One region of the Nonomuraea sp. NPDC050202 genome, then DNA from elsewhere that is predicted to be linked to it. Evidence: riboswitches for the same ligand, from Rfam matches in the RefSeq annotation. Region 1 holds a riboswitch; the other holds the start of a gene.
What was found. A riboswitch is a leader RNA that binds a small molecule or an ion and turns the genes downstream of it on or off. The one in region 1 is predicted to bind thiamine pyrophosphate.
Positions count from the first base shown of each region.

Region 2: another riboswitch for thiamine pyrophosphate. It lies ahead of thiD (bifunctional hydroxymethylpyrimidine kinase/phosphomethylpyrimidine kinase); the one in region 1 lies ahead of thiC (phosphomethylpyrimidine synthase ThiC).

Region 1 covers NZ_JBFALF010000033.1:95,608-103,076, forward strand. The annotation lists gene thiC (phosphomethylpyrimidine synthase ThiC) at 1-1,527, opposite strand, end outside; TPP riboswitch at 1,520-1,632, opposite strand; gene AB0I79_RS48685 (hypothetical protein) at 1,723-2,073, shown strand; gene AB0I79_RS48690 (universal stress protein) at 2,070-2,900, shown strand; gene AB0I79_RS48695 (cellulose binding domain-containing protein) at 3,009-4,058, shown strand; gene AB0I79_RS48700 (YbaK/prolyl-tRNA synthetase associated domain-containing protein) at 4,045-4,665, opposite strand; gene AB0I79_RS48705 (winged helix-turn-helix domain-containing protein) at 4,655-4,957, opposite strand; gene AB0I79_RS48710 (AIM24 family protein) at 4,999-5,667, opposite strand; gene AB0I79_RS48715 (hypothetical protein) at 5,774-5,908, opposite strand; gene AB0I79_RS48720 (response regulator) at 6,199-6,588, opposite strand; tRNA gene AB0I79_RS48725 (tRNA-Arg) at 6,704-6,775, shown strand.
Region 2 covers NZ_JBFALF010000036.1:104,219-111,687, forward strand. The annotation lists gene AB0I79_RS50665 (S8 family serine peptidase) at 1-1,831, shown strand, start outside; gene AB0I79_RS50670 (hypothetical protein) at 1,948-2,289, shown strand; gene AB0I79_RS50675 (carbon starvation CstA family protein) at 2,293-4,416, shown strand; gene AB0I79_RS50680 (TenA family protein) at 4,469-5,149, opposite strand; gene thiD (bifunctional hydroxymethylpyrimidine kinase/phosphomethylpyrimidine kinase) at 5,146-5,949, opposite strand; TPP riboswitch at 5,943-6,038, opposite strand; gene AB0I79_RS50690 (ATP-dependent DNA ligase) at 6,096-7,043, shown strand; gene AB0I79_RS50695 (M28 family metallopeptidase) at 7,160-7,469, shown strand, end outside.

The DNA.
Region 1 (7,469 bases):
GCCGCCGAGCCGGCGGAACTCGGCCGCCTTCTCCGCGTACCCCGCCTGCCTGATCTCGTGGCTGATCCGCATCGAGCAGAACTTGGGCCCGCACATCGAGCAGAAGTGCGCGGTCTTGGCGGGCGCGGCCGGCAGCGTCTCGTCGTGGAACGAGCGCGCCGTCTCGGGGTCCAGCGACAGGTCGAACTGGTCCTCCCAGCGGAACTCGAACCGCGCGTCCGACAGCGCGTCGTCCCACGCCTGGGCCTGCGGGTGGCCCTTAGCCAGGTCCGCGGCGTGCGCGGCGATCTTGTACGTGATCACGCCGGTCTTGACGTCGTCCTTGTCCGGCAGGCCGAGATGCTCCTTGGGGGTGACGTAGCAGAGCATGGCCGTGCCGTACCAGCCGATCATGGCGGCCCCGATGCCCGAGGTGATGTGGTCGTAGCCGGGCGCGATGTCCGTCACGAGCGGGCCGAGCGTGTAGAACGGGGCGTCGTCGCAGAGCTCGCGCTGCAGGTCGACGTTCTCCTTGATCTTGTGCATGGGCACGTGGCCCGGCCCCTCGATCATCACCTGGACGTCGTGCTCGCGGGCGATCCCCGACAGCTCGCCCAGCGTGCGCAGCTCGGCGAACTGGGCCTCGTCGTTGGCGTCCGCGATCGAGCCGGGACGCAGGCCGTCACCCAGCGAGTACGACACGTCGTAGCGGGCCAGGATCTCGCACATCTCGGCGAAGTTCTCGTACAGGAAGCTCTCGCGGTGGTGCGCCAGGCACCAGGCGGCCATGATGGAGCCGCCGCGCGAGACGATGCCGGTCTTGCGCCCGGCGGTCAGCGGCACGTGCGCCAGCCGCACCCCCGCGTGCACGGTCACGTAGTCGACGCCCTGCTCGCACTGCTCGATCAGCGTGTCGCGGTAGACCTCCCACGACAGCAGCTCCGGCCGGCCCTTGACCTTCTCCAGCGCCTGGTAGATGGGCACGGTGCCGACCGGGACGGGCGAGTTGCGCAGGATCCACTCGCGGGTCTCGTGGATGTCGGCGCCGGTGGACAGGTCCATGATCGTGTCGGCGCCCCAGCGCGTGGCCCAGGTCATCTTCTCGACCTCCTCCTCGATGGAGGAGGTGACGGCGGAGTTGCCGATGTTGGCGTTGATCTTCACCAGGAAGTTGCGGCCGATGATCATCGGCTCGGACTCGGGATGGTTGACGTTCGCGGGGATGATGGCCCGGCCCGCGGCGACCTCCTCGCGTACGAACTCGGGGGTGACGCCCTCGCGCACGGCCACGAACTCCATCTCCCTGGTCACCAGCCCGCGCCGGGCGCACCCGACCTGCGTGACCGGCTGCCCCGCCTCCTCGCGCTCGCGGATCCACCGCTCGCGCAGGCGCGGCAGTCCGCGCCGCAGGTCCGGCTCGTAGGTGGGGTCGGTGTACGGGCCCGAGGTGTCGTACAGGGTCACCGACGAGCCGTTCGACAGGTGCACCTGGCGCATCGGCACCCGCAGCTCACCGGTGTAGACCTTGGAAAAGCGCGCGTTCGTCATCGCGCAAACTCCCTTCGCCGGCATTATCCGGAGCAGGTTCTGGCGGTCGGCGGCTGTCAGCCGTCCTCTCAGCCCGGTCCCCACCGGGCTCCCGCGTTGGACGGCGGTGATCGTACCCACGCCCCACCACGCCCGAAACCTCGCCGCGGAGGTTTGGCGATCGCCGTGAGCGGTACGGTCCCCATCAGGGGAAACATGAAGAGATTCGCCGCTGTCGCAGGACTACTCGTCGTGATGGCCGCGTCCGGCGCCACCGCAGCCGCCGGGGACGGCATGGATCAGCACGAAGTCAGCCAGGAACAGTACGACACTCTGATCGCCCAGTGCCGCTACTCCGACACGGGAAAGGCGAAGTGCCGTGCCGCGGTCGAGCGCATGTACCGCGTCGGCAGAGCCGACCCGGCGCTCGACTGCCGGACGTACTCCGGCGTGACCGTCTGCGGCACGCTCAAGCTCAGCAAGTCCGAGCGCAGGTGCGCCCGCGACTCCGAGGCACAGGGGCTGCCGTTCCGCCGTGCCGAGGTGGAGTGTTACGCACTGTCATGATCATCGTAGGTGTGGACGGCTCCCGTACCGGGCTGGAGGCCGCCGGCTGGGCCGCCGCCGAGGCCGAGCTGCGGCAGGAGCCGCTGACCGTGGCGCACGCCGTGCCGAAGTGGGTGTGCGAGGGCGCCGTCCACTACGCCGAGGTGGCGCAGTGGATGCGCGACGGCGCCGAGACCGTGCTCACCGCCGCCTGCGACCGCGCGCGACGCGTGTGGCCGCAGGTGCGCATGGAGCGCGTGTTGCTGCCGGGCGACCCCCGCTCGGCGCTGGTCAAGGCGTCCCAGGAGGCCAAGCTGCTGGTGGTGGGCAGCCGGGGGATCGGCGGGGTGCGGGGGCTGCTGATCGGATCGGTCGCGTACGGGGTGGCGGCGCACGCCCGTACGGACGTCGTCCTGATCCACGAGCCGCCCGCGTACCGGCGCGGTGAGATCGTGGCCGGGGCAGACGGCTCACCCGGTGCCACGCGGGCGCTGGAGTTCGCCTTCGCCGAGGCCGAGCTGCGCGGCACGCGGCTGCGGGCCGTACGGGCCTGGGCCTGGCCCCATCCGGGCGGCTTCGAGCCGGCCTCCCGCGAGAGCGAGCAGGACACGCTGCGTGCGCTGAAGGAATCGCTGGCCGGGCACCGGGAGCGGCATCCGGGCGTGCACGTGATCGCGGAGGTCGTGCACGGGCATCCGGTGGAGGTGCTCAAGGAGGCCTCCATGCGCGCCGACCTGCTGGTGGTCGGGTCGCGGGGGCACGGGCAGCTCGCGGGGATGCTCATCGGCTCGATCAGCCAGGCCCTGCTGCACCACGCGCCGTGCCCGCTCGCGGTGGTACGCCGCTGAAAGTTACATCCGTACTCCCAGGTCAGCACCGCGCCATGATCGTCGCGCTTCCCGGCGCCGAGCCGCCGCTCCTACGATCTGCGCAGGCTTACGACGGGAGAGCACACGATGCGCAGCAAGACCGGCTCCGTGCTGGCCGCGCTGGCGGCCCTGGCCGCGGCGGTGTTATTCGCCACCGCGACGGCCACGGCCAGCGCCGCCCCCATCAGGATCATGCCCCTGGGCGACTCGATCACCGGATCCCCCGGCTGCTGGCGGGCCCTGCTCTGGAACCGCCTCCAGAGCGCCGGCCACACGAACATCGACTTCGTCGGCACCCTCCCGCCGCAGGGTTGCGGGGTGGCCCACGACGGCGACAACGAGGGACACGGCGGCTACCTCGCGACCAACGTGGCCGGCCAGAACCTGCTGCCCGGCTGGCTCTCCGCCACGCGGCCCGACATCGTGCTGATGCACTTCGGCACCAACGACGTGTGGAGCAACATCGCGCCGGCGACGATCCTCGGCTCCTTCACCACGCTGGTGAACCAGATGCGTTCCAGCAACCCGAACATGAAGATCCTCGTCGCCAAGATCATCCCGATGAACCCGTCCTCCTGCGCCGAATGCGCCCAGCGCACCGTGAACTTCAACAACGCCATCCCCGCCTGGGCCGCCGCGACCACCACCCCGCAGTCGCCGATCGTCGTGGTGGACCAGTGGACCGGCTTCAGCACGAGCACCGACACCTACGACGGGGTGCACCCGAACGCCTCGGGTGACCAGAAGATGTCCGACAAGTGGTACCCGGCGCTGGTGGACGCCCTGGCCGGCGGCGGCACCGCCACGCCCACCGTCACCACCACCACGCCTCCGCCCCCGGGTGGATGCGCGGCCACGTACAAGACCACCGGGCAGTGGCAGGGCGGCTTCCAGGGCGAGGTCACCGTCACCAACACCGGAACCACGTCCAGGTCCGCGTGGACCGTGGCGTGGACGTACGCGGGCGGTCAGCAGATCACCCAGCTCTGGGGCGGCACGCTGAGCGCGAGCGGGTCCTCGGTGACCGTGCGCAACGCCTCGTGGAACGGCCTGCTCGCGCCCGGGGCATCGACCACGTTCGGGTTCCTGGGCTCCTGGAACGGCACGAACACCGCCCCCACGCCTAGCTGCTCGTGACGGCGGCCTCGTTGCTCGTAACGGGGGGCTTGTCGCCCGTGGCGGCGGCCCCGTCGCCCGTCATGGGGGCTTCGTCGCCCGTCATGGGGGCTTCGTCGCTCGTCACGGGGGCTTCGTCGCTCGTCACGGGCGCCAGGCGGGGCGCTGCCAGCCGTACGTAGTCGTCGGTGGCCAGCGCCACGGAGCGGTCGAGCCTGGCGGCGTTGAAGTACAGCTCGGGCTGGTCCAGCAGGGAAGGATCGGCGACCAGCTCGAGCCGGGGATCGTAGCTGAACGGCAGCACGGTCCCGCTCACGCTGCCCGCCAGTTCCTCGGCCTTCTCCGTGCCAGCGAAGGCCACGTACGTGCCGCCGAGCAGCGCCTTGACGGCCTGCAGATCGAGCCGGGCGTCGCCGGGCACGACGGCCAGCACGTACCGGGTCTGCTTCTTGCCGATCTTCACCATCACGATCAGGCACTTGGCGGCCTGCGAGACGTCGTGCCCGCGCAGCGCGCTGACCAGCTCGGTCCGCCCCTCGGGCGCGTGGTCGATCAGCCGGTAACGCGCTCCCGCGGCGTCCATGTCGGCGATCAGGCGCTCGTAGGCGGCGTACGGCTCACCAGTCACTGCTCAACAACTCCTTCGCCGCGGCGATCCGGCCTTCGTCACGCTGGTAGAACACCCACTGCTTGATCTTCCGGCCACGGATCAGGCCCGCCTTGGCGAGCACCTTGAGATGCTCGCCGCAGGTCGGCTGGCTCACACCCAGCTTCTCGGCGATGAACAGCGAGCACACGCCGTCACGGACGAGGTCGCCGTCGCGCTGCGGCCGGAAGTGCCGCTCGGGCTCGCGCAACCACTCCAGGATCAGCAGCCTCTTGTCATTGGCCAGCGCCTTGACCAGGTCGACGTCCAGCACGCCACCATTATGGCAATTAGCTAATTACCTGTCCAGGGCCTCTATCGGGAGGCCTGCACCACAGGCACCCCTTCACTGGCCTGCACCAGCACGAACCCCTGCCCCCTGAACGCGAGCTGCATGGCCTCCCCGCTCCCCCGGCCGATCAACGCCCCCACCTTCATCGTCCGGTTGACCCCGACCTGCAGCCCAGCGCTCCAGCACACCGCGGACTGCCCGTCCGCGAACGTCGGCATACGCGCCACGTCCAGCAGCACCGGCGTGCCATGCGTGGTCACGGCCACCCACCCCGTGCCCGTCACCGTGGTGTTGAACAGCCCGCCGGCAGCCACCCCGGCCCCCTGGACCCGCTGGATGTCCCAGGAGAGCTGCGGCTGGAAGGCCAGCAGGTTGCGCCCGTTGACCGTGATCCCCTCGTTCTCCAGGTAGAACAGGTGGATGTCGTCGGCGTTGTCGGCCAGGTAGAGCAGGCCCTCACCGCGTACCCGCATCAGCGAGGCGCCCTCGCCCGTCATCGCCTTCTTGAACATCTTCCCGAGCCCGCCGGAGCCCTCGTAGTCGAAGTCCATCTGCCCCTGGAAGGCGACCATGGACCCCTGCTTGGCCAGCACCTCGTGGGGCAACTGGACCCGCAACATCTTGCCGTTCTCCAGCGCGAACCCCGGAGGCAACTGCTGAGGATCCAGATTCCGAAATATCGAGCTACGCACGTTCTCAACCCTTTCCTGGCTCTGACCTTGAAGTCTGGCTGCTCACGCCGACGACCGCCGGCCGCGACGTACGCGAGAGTGCCGGTGGCAGGGCGCCAAGCCCCGCTCACAGCCGCGTACGAGCCCCCTCAACCGAACGCATGACGCCCTCGGCGCCACAACCGTCCGTCACCGCCCCCGCCTCGTCGAGCAGCGCCACCGCATCGTCGCGCCGCCCTTCGTCGAGAGCGATATGAGCCAATCCAACCAGGTTCGCCACCACCCCCGCCAGGAACCCGATCCCCCTGCGGAGCCGTACGGCCTTCTCCAGCCGCTCCCGCGCCTCCCCACCACATGCGCCGCCGCGACGCCGAGGTCCGGAGTGCGGACGAGAGCGCCAGCTCGTCACCGGCCCCCCTCGAGACCTCAGGGCACAACTTCACAGCCAGGAGCCGCCGCCCCCAGGCCACCCAGGAGCCGGCAAGGGCCGGCCAGGAGGCGCGAGCCCGACCCGCAGGTCCCGCCCGGTCCCGCCCCTCTCAGACCTCAACCTCAGTCCCGGGACCCGCTCCCCGCCAGATCCCGCACGACCTGGATCAACTCAGCAGGATCGAACGGCTTGGTGAGATACGCGTCCACCCCGATCCCCCGCCCCCGGACCTTGTCGTCATCCTGCGCCCTCGCCGTGATCAGCACGACCTTGATGTGACTGGTGGCCTCCTCCGCCCGCAACCGCTGCGCCGTCGTCCACCCGTCCAGGAACGGCATCATCACGTCAAGCGTGATGACATCCGGCATGACGTCGAGCACCCGCTCCAGACAATCCTGCCCGTCCGTGGCGGTCACGACCTCGAACCCCTCCAGGTTCAGGTTCACCGCGATGAGCTGCCGGATGACCTCGTCGTCGTCTACGACCAGTACTTTCCCAAGAACCTCACCCACGGGCGCAAAGCTAACGTGTAGCGGCCTGGTGACGGGTGGTTTCGCTGGAAGTGTTCACGAGGCTTTATCTGGTGCCGAGTGGTGGTCAGATGCTGGTAGCCTTAACACTCGTTGAGCCCCCTTAGCTCAGGGGATAGAGCACCGGCCTCCGGAGCCGGGTGCGCAGGTTCGAATCCTGCAGGGGGCACACAGAACAAGGGAACCGTCCTGGATCGCCGATCCTCCTTCGGGAGGGTCGGCGATTGCGTTTGTCAGGGCTTTGATCGCTGGCAAGTTGTCCTCCTTGACGGTGATGCGGATGAGCACTTCGTGGGTCTTCACGCGGTAGCGGAGCTCGAGGTTGAAGGCGTCGAAGAGCTTGCGTTGCAGGTTCTCGTCCACGCTGGCCAGGCCAGTGGCGAGCCGAGGAAGCTCCTTGAGTAGATCTTGATCCTCCTCGGGCTCAGCCTTGGCGGCCAGAGCCTTGAGCTCCTCGCTTTTCGCCTTGCGCGTGCGAGCCAGATCGGCGTAGCGACGCTGGAGGCGTTCGCGGAAGTCCCGGTCGATCTCCTCGTCGCCCGTTGGCTCCTGCTCTTCGATCTGGGTCAGAACGTTGTCCTGCCGCCTGCCGCCTGCCGAGATCGAGGATCTCCTTCTTGAGTCGATCGCTGCGAGTGTCGTCGCGCGACGGCTTCGGGCGCAGTTGGTCGCGCAAGATCCCGATACGTTGGTCGCTGAAGACGCGCGTGGCGAAGAACTCATGCACAAGATCAGAGAGGTCGTCTTCCCGTACCCACAGGCTCTTGGGGTGACTGGCGTACCAATCGCGGCGATCCTTGTGGTGACGCATATCGGGCTCACAGGCGTAGTACGCGACCTTGTGGCGGCTCTTGCCGTGCATG
Region 2 (7,469 bases), on a different contig from region 1:
CCCGTCCGTCATCTTCGGCCAGGGCGCCGGGCACGTCACCCCGAACAGCGCCGCCGACCCCGGCCTCGTCTACGACAGCGGCATCGAGGACTGGACGGCCTTCCTGTGCGGCAGCACCAACGCCGTCGAGCCGAAGGTGTGCGACGCGCTGGCGGAGAAGGGCCACTCCTTCGACCCCAGCGACCTGAACGTGCCCTCGATCGCCGTCGGCAGGCTCCCCGGCACGCAGCGGGTGACCCGCGAGGTGACCAACGTGGGCCGCTCGACCGCCACGTACACCGCCTCGGTCACCGGCCTCGACGGCATCGAGGCCAAGGTGTCGCCGAGCCGGCTGACGCTGCGTGCCGGGCAGACGAAGTCGTTCACGGTCACGTTCACGCGGACCACGGCCCCCATGAACGCCTACGTGGGCGGGCAGCTCACGTGGAAGGAGCGCAAGCACACCGTGCGCACGCCCGTCGTGGTGCGCCCGGTGCCCGAGAAGTGGGCGGCCACGTACGGCGTCGCGGGCGGCCAGGACACCGCCGAGTTCATCGTCAACGACCCCGCGGGCAAGCGGGTCTACGTCACCGGCGCCAGCTACGGCTCCACGCCCGGCCTGCTCAGCCCGAGCATCGCCACCGTCGCCTACGACGCCGCCACCGGCAAGGAGCTGTGGAGCAGGACCTACGCCGGCCCGGCGGGCAACTACGACGAGCCGTTCGCGCTGGAGCTGAGCCCCGACGGGAGCAAGCTGTTCGTGGCGGGCATCAGCGCCGGCACGGAGACCGGCACCGACGCCGTCACGCTCGCCTACGACGCGGCCTCCGGCGGGCCGCTCTGGACGGCCCGCTACACCGCGGCGAACGCGCACGCCGACCACGCCAACGGGGTGAAGGTCGCGCCCGACGGCAGGACCGCCTACGTCACCGGCATGACCACGGTCGGCGACAACGGCGAGGCCGACTACTTCGTCGCCGCCTACGACACCGCCGACGGCAAGGAGAAGTGGCAGGCCCGCTACGACGGCCCCGGCAAGGGCACCGACGACGCCCGCGTGATCGAGCTGACCCCCGACGGCACGAAGCTCTTCGTCAGCGGCCAGAGCCAGGGCGAGGAGGGCACAGGCCTTTCCGACTGGGGCACGGTCGCCTACGACGCCGCCACCGGCCGGCAGCTCTGGACGGCCCGGCACAACGGCCCGGCGAACGGCATCGACGTGCCCTCGGGCATGGCCGCCGACGCCGGCGCGGTCTACCTCACCGGCAGCATCGACACGCAGGACACCCAGAGCGACGTGATGACGGTCGCGTACGACACCGCCACAGGCAAGGAGCTGTGGGCCGACCGCTACGACGGGCCGGGACGCCAGAGCGACACCCCGCACGACCTGACGCTCGCCCAGGGCAGGCTGTACGTCACCGGCAACACCACCGGCGAGGGCACCGGCTCCGACTTCACCACCCTCGCCTACGACGCGGCCACCGGGCAGCGGTCCTGGGTGCAGCGCTTCGACAGGCAGGCCAAGAACGAGGACTACGCCTGGGCCGTCAGGGTGACGCCGGACGGCGGCAAGGTCGTCATCGCCGGCCAGAGCGCCGACGACCAGGCGAAGGGCACGGACTACGTGACCGTCGCGTACGAGGCCGGGAGCGGCGAGCAGCTCTGGGTGGGCCGCTACGACGGCGCGGTCGGCGCTTCGGACAACGCCCACGGCCTGGCCGTGGACGCGACCGGCGCCGAAGGGGTCCGGATCTTCGTGACGGGTTCCAGCGCGACCGGCGGCACCCCGCCGTTCGCGCTGGAGGTGGACTTCGCCACGGTGGCGTACTTCGAGCCGTGGAAGCAGTGACCTTCTGACGCAGGAGCGCCTCCCGGGAAAACGGGGGGCGCTCCTGCCGTTTCGGAAGTGACCACGGCGGGTAAGCCCGTGTTGATTCTGAGCTGCCTGATCTTCAGGAGCCCCAGATGTCCCGTATCACGCTCACCTCCGCAGCCCGTGAAGCGCTCCGCGACGGAGAAGTGATCTTCTTCGACTGGCATGTGACCGGCCTCTGCTGCGCGGACGCGGGGGAATTCTCGGTCAGGGCGTTGAGCCGGGCCAAGCTGCCCCGCCGGGCCCGCCCGCTGGGGCCGACCGACCTGGTGTTCGCCCATCCGACCGCCTGGCTGCATCTCGCCGACCTCCCCGTCACGATCGACTGCCGCCCGCTGTGGCGCTGGCGGCGCTTCGTCTCCGATCTGCCGCCGGACGCCGGTCTGCGCTGCTGTCTGGGCCGCCCCCTCTATGGCCCTCACTACGGGAGGTAATCGGTGAAGGTGCGTTCCATCATCATCTGGACGGCGGTGGCCATCGTCGGCGCCGTGGGGTGGGCCGTGCTCGCCCTGTCCAGAGGCGAGAACGTCAACGCGGTGTGGCTGCTGTGCGCCGCGCTCGGTTCGTACGCCATCGCCTACCGGTTCTACGCCCGCTTCATCGTGCGCAAGGTGCTGCGCGCCGACGACCGCAGGGCCACCCCCGCCGAGCGGCTCGACAACGGCATCGACTACCAGCCGACCGACCGCCGGATCCTGTTCGGTCACCACTTCGCCGCCATCGCCGGCGCGGGGCCGCTGGTGGGGCCCGTGCTGGCGGCCCAGATGGGTTACCTGCCCGGCACCATCTGGATCATCGCGGGGGTGATCTTCGCCGGGGCCGTGCAGGACATGGTGATCCTGTTCTTCTCCATGCGCCGCAACGGCAGGAGCCTCGGGCAGATGGCCCGCGAGGAGATCGGGCCGATCGGCGGGGCCGCGGCGCTCATCGCGGTCTTCGCCATCATGATCATCCTGTTGGCCGTGCTGGCGCTGGTCGTGGTGAACGCGCTGGCGCAGTCGCCGTGGGGCGTCTTCTCGATCGCGATGACGATCCCGATCGCCCTGTTCATGGGGTTCTACCTGCGGGTGATCAGGCCGGGCAAGGTCGTCGAGACCACGGTCATCGGGGTCGCGCTGCTGATCCTGTCGATCGTGGCCGGCGGCTGGGTGCAGGGGTCGAGCTGGGCGCCGTTCTTCACGCTGAGCCCGTCGGCGCTGGCGCTGTGGTTGATCGCGTACGGGTTCGTCGCGGCGGTGCTGCCCGTGTGGATGCTGCTCGCGCCGCGCGACTACCTGTCGACGTTCATGAAGATCGGCACGATCGTGCTGATCGCCATCGGCATCGCCGTCACCGCGCCCCCGCTGCAGACCACGGCCTTCACCGACTTCGCCTTCAGCGGGCAGGGCCCGGTGTTCGCCGGGTCGCTGTTCCCGTTCGTGTTCATCATCATCGCCTGCGGGGCGCTGTCGGGCTTCCACTCGCTGATCTCGTCCGGCACGACGCCGAAGATGATCCAGAAGGAGACCCAGGTCCGGATGATCGGCTACGGCTCCATGCTCATGGAGTCGTTCGTGGCCATCATGGCGATCACGGCGGCCTGCGTGCTGACCCCCGGCCTCTACTTCGCGATGAACTCCCCGGCGGGCGTCGTGGGGGCCACGGTGCAGACCGCCGCCGAGGCGGTCACGAACATGGGCTTCGTCATCACGCCGGAAGAGCTGCAGGCCGCCGCCGCGGCCGTGCAGGAGGAGACGCTGATCGCCAGGACGGGCGGCGCGCCCACGCTGGCCGTGGGCATCTCGCAGATCTTCTCCGGCTTCCTCGGCGGGGCGGGTCTCCAGGCGTTCTGGTACCACTTCGCGATCATGTTCGAGGCACTGTTCATCCTCACCACCGTGGACGCCGGCACGCGCGTGGGGCGGTTCATGCTCCAGGACACGCTGGGCAACCTGTGGAAGCCGATCTCGCGGGTGAGCTGGTGGCCGGGGCTGGTCGTGACCAGCGCCGTGGTCGTGGCCGCCTGGGGATACTTCCTCTACCAGGGCGTCAACGACCCGCTCGGCGGCATCAACCAGCTCTTCCCGCTGTTCGGCATCGCCAACCAGCTCCTGGCCGCCGTGGCGCTGACCGTGGCCACGACCCTGCTGATCAAGAGCGGGCGGCTCAAATGGGCCTGGGTGACGGGCGTGCCGCTGGCCTGGGACGTGGCGGTCACGCTGACCGCCAGCTACCAGAAGGTGTTCTCGCCCGACCCGACGCTCGGCTTCTTCGCCCAGCGCGACCGCTACCAGACGGCGCTCGACCAGGGGCAGCTCCTCGCGCCGGCCAAGACGACCGGCGCGATGCGGCAGATCGTGGTCAACTCCACCGTGGACGGCATCCTGGCGGCGCTGTTCGCGATCCTGATCATCGTGGTGATCCTCGACGCCGCCCGCGTGTGGATCAAGGCGATCCGGTTGCGGGAGCCGCTGCCCAGCACGGAGGCGCCGTTCGAGGAGTCGAAGATCTACGCCCCCGCCGGGCTCATCGCCACCCGCGAGGAGAAGGAGATGATCGCCAGGGCCTCCTCAAGCGGCTAGCCACCGTTCCGCGGGCCGCCTCAAGCGGTCAGCCACCGCTCTGCGGGCCGCCCTAAGCGGTCAGCCACCGCTCCGTGGGCCAGCTCTCGCGCCGCCACGCGCTGTCCCAGAACATCCACTCGTACGCCGCCGCCCGGCAGTACGCCTGCGCCATCGCCTCGCGGGTGTCCGGGCCGGCGGCGGCCGCGAGCCGGTCGGCGATGGCCTTGGCCTGCTCGACGGAGGCCGCGAAGCCCGGGTCGGCGTAGGTGGAGATCCACTTGCCGTACGGGTGGCCGGCGGTGTCGCCGACGCGCTCCAGCAGCGCCGTGCCGACGTCCTGGTAGATCCAGAAGCACGGCAGCACCGCCGCCGCGATCACCGGGTAGGGCGCGGTCAGGGCCGTGGCCTGCAGGTACGACGAGTACGCCAGGCACGTAGGCGAGGTGGGGCCCTTGGCGTCGAGCTCTTCGATGTACCCGGCGTGCAACATGCGCTCGGCCGCCAGCGCCGTGTGCGCGCTCTGCGCCCAGAACGCCGCGTCGTCCGCGGCGCTGGCCCGGACGGAGGCCGTGGCCAGCGCCTTGGAGAACGCCTCCAGATAGCGGGCGTCCTGCACCATGTAGAACCCGGACCGCTCGCGGTCGAGGGTGCCGTCGCCGAGGGCGGTGATGAAGGGGTGCTCGTGGACGGCGCGCATCAGCTCGGCCGTGCGCTGCCAGACGTCGTCGCAGAACATGTCCTGTGCGCTCACCAGATGGCGTGGAAGTGGTGGACAGGGCCGTGACCGTGGCCGACGTGCAGGCTGTCGGCCGCGCGCAGCGCCTCGGTGAGGTACGCCTTGGCCGCCCGCACCGCGCCCGCCCAGTCGTCGTGGCGCGGGCGCAGCGCCGCGATGGCCGAGGACAGCGTGCAGCCCGTGCCGTGCGTGTTCCTGGTGTCCACGCGGGGCGCGGCCAGCTCGATCGTGCCCTCCGGCGTCGCCAGCACGTCCACGCACGTGTCGCCGTCGAGGTGGCCGCCCTTGAGCAGCACCTGGCGCGCGCCCAGCGCCCGCAGCCGCTGCGCCTGGTCGTGCATCTCCGCCAGGCTCGCGGCCGGCTTCTCGCCGAGCAGGTCGGCCGCCTCCGGCAGGTTGGGGGTGATCAGGTGCACGCGGGGCAGCAGCGTCTCGCGCAGCGCGGCCACCGCGTCGGCGGGCAGCAGCCGGTCGCCGCTCTTGGCCACCATGACGGGGTCGAGCACGACGTACGCGGGCCGGTAGGTGTCGAGCGCCGCCGCCACCGCCTTGATCAGCGGCGCGTTGCCCAGCATGCCGATCTTCACGGCGTCGGCCGGCACGTCGGTCAGCAGCGTGTCGAGCTGCTGGGCCACGAACTCGGCCGGCACCTCGTGGATGCCGGTCACGCCGGTGGTGGTCTGCGCGACCAGCGCGGTGACGACGGTCATGCCGTACGCGCCGAGCGCGGAGAAGGTCTTCAGGTCCGCCTGGATCCCGGCGCCGCCGCTGGGATCGGTGCCCGCGATGGACAGGACTTTGGGAACAGCGCTCACGGCTGTGACGTCCCTTCGCTAGTACGAGCTAGATCAGGTTCGACGGGTGTGATCTCAGCCCGGCCCTCCGGGCACCCCGCGTCAACGGCCTACTCTAACAGGCGTCGTTGTTGACCACACGTTCGAGGATCGGCATCGTAGGGCGGGTGGCCGCTGATGAGACGCGTGACGGGGTCGATCTGACCAACCTGGACCAGCCGCTGTTCGACGGCGCCGACGCCACCAAGCGCGACCTGGTCGACTACCTCGACGCCGTCCGCGACCGCATCATCCCCGTGCTGCGCGACCGCCCGCTCTCGGTCGTCCGCGTGCGCCCGGGGCAGGCGCCGTTCATGCAGAAGAACCTGCCCAAGTACGCCCCCGACTGGGTGCGGTCGGTGTCCATGTGGGCGGAGGCGTCGCGCAGGCAGGTGACGTACGCGTTGTGCGACGACAGGAAGACGCTGCTGTGGTTCGCCAACCAGCGGGCGGTGGAGTACCACCCGGCGCTGTTCGCCGGCGAGCACGCCACCCACCTGGTGCTCGACCTCGACCCGCCCGAGCACGACGACTCCTTCTCGCTGGCGGTGCGCGGTGCGCTGCTGGTCCGGCAGGCCCTGGAGGACATGGGGCTGGCGGGCGCGGTGAAGACGAGCGGCGCCAAGGGGGTGCACGTGTTCGTGCCCGTGGTGGCGGGCACGGCGATGGACGACCTCGCGGCGGCCACCCGGGCGCTGGCGGCGCGGGCCGAGCGGCTGGACCCGACGCTGGCGACCACGGCGTTCATCCGGGAGGACCGCGAGGGCAAGGTGTTCCTCGACTCCACCCGGGCGGGCGGGGCCACGGTGGTGGCCGCCTACAGCCCGCGCATCCGGCCCGGCGTGCCCGTCTCCTTCCCGCTGGCCTGGTCGGAGCTGGAGCGGGTGTCGCCGCGGGACTTCACCGTGCGCACCGCGCCGGGGCTGCTGAAGGACGCCGACCCGTGGGCCGAGCACATGCCCGGGCCGCAGCGGTTGCCCGCCGACCTGATCGAGGAGGGACACACGATCCCGATCGCCCGCGTGCAGGCGATGCACGAGGGCAAGCGGCGCGCCCGCGCCCGGCGCGAGGAGTGATGTCGCATATTTGCGACAATAGTGGGTCTTCACGCTGATTCTTCGCCGGGTTACGTTCGGGCAGCGGCGCCTCGGGGGGAAAGGCCGCGTTCCTGGTAACCCATGGGGGGACCTGCATGCGAAGAATCATCACCGTCCTGATCGCCGTCCTCGCCTTACCCCTGGCCACGGCCGTGCCCGCGCAGGCGGGCGGCCTCGACGACGCCTTCGCCAAGGTGCTCGTCAAGAAGGTCAAGGGCACCAACGTCAAGAAGCATCTCGACGCGTTCCAGGCCATCGCCGACGCCAACGGCGGCAACCGCGCCGCCGGCACTCCCGGCTACGACGCCTCCGTGGCGTACGTCGAGGGCAAGCTGCGCAGGGCCGGCTACAAGGTCACGCGCCAGCCGATCAACTACGTCGAGAGCTGGAGCGAGAACAGCCCGC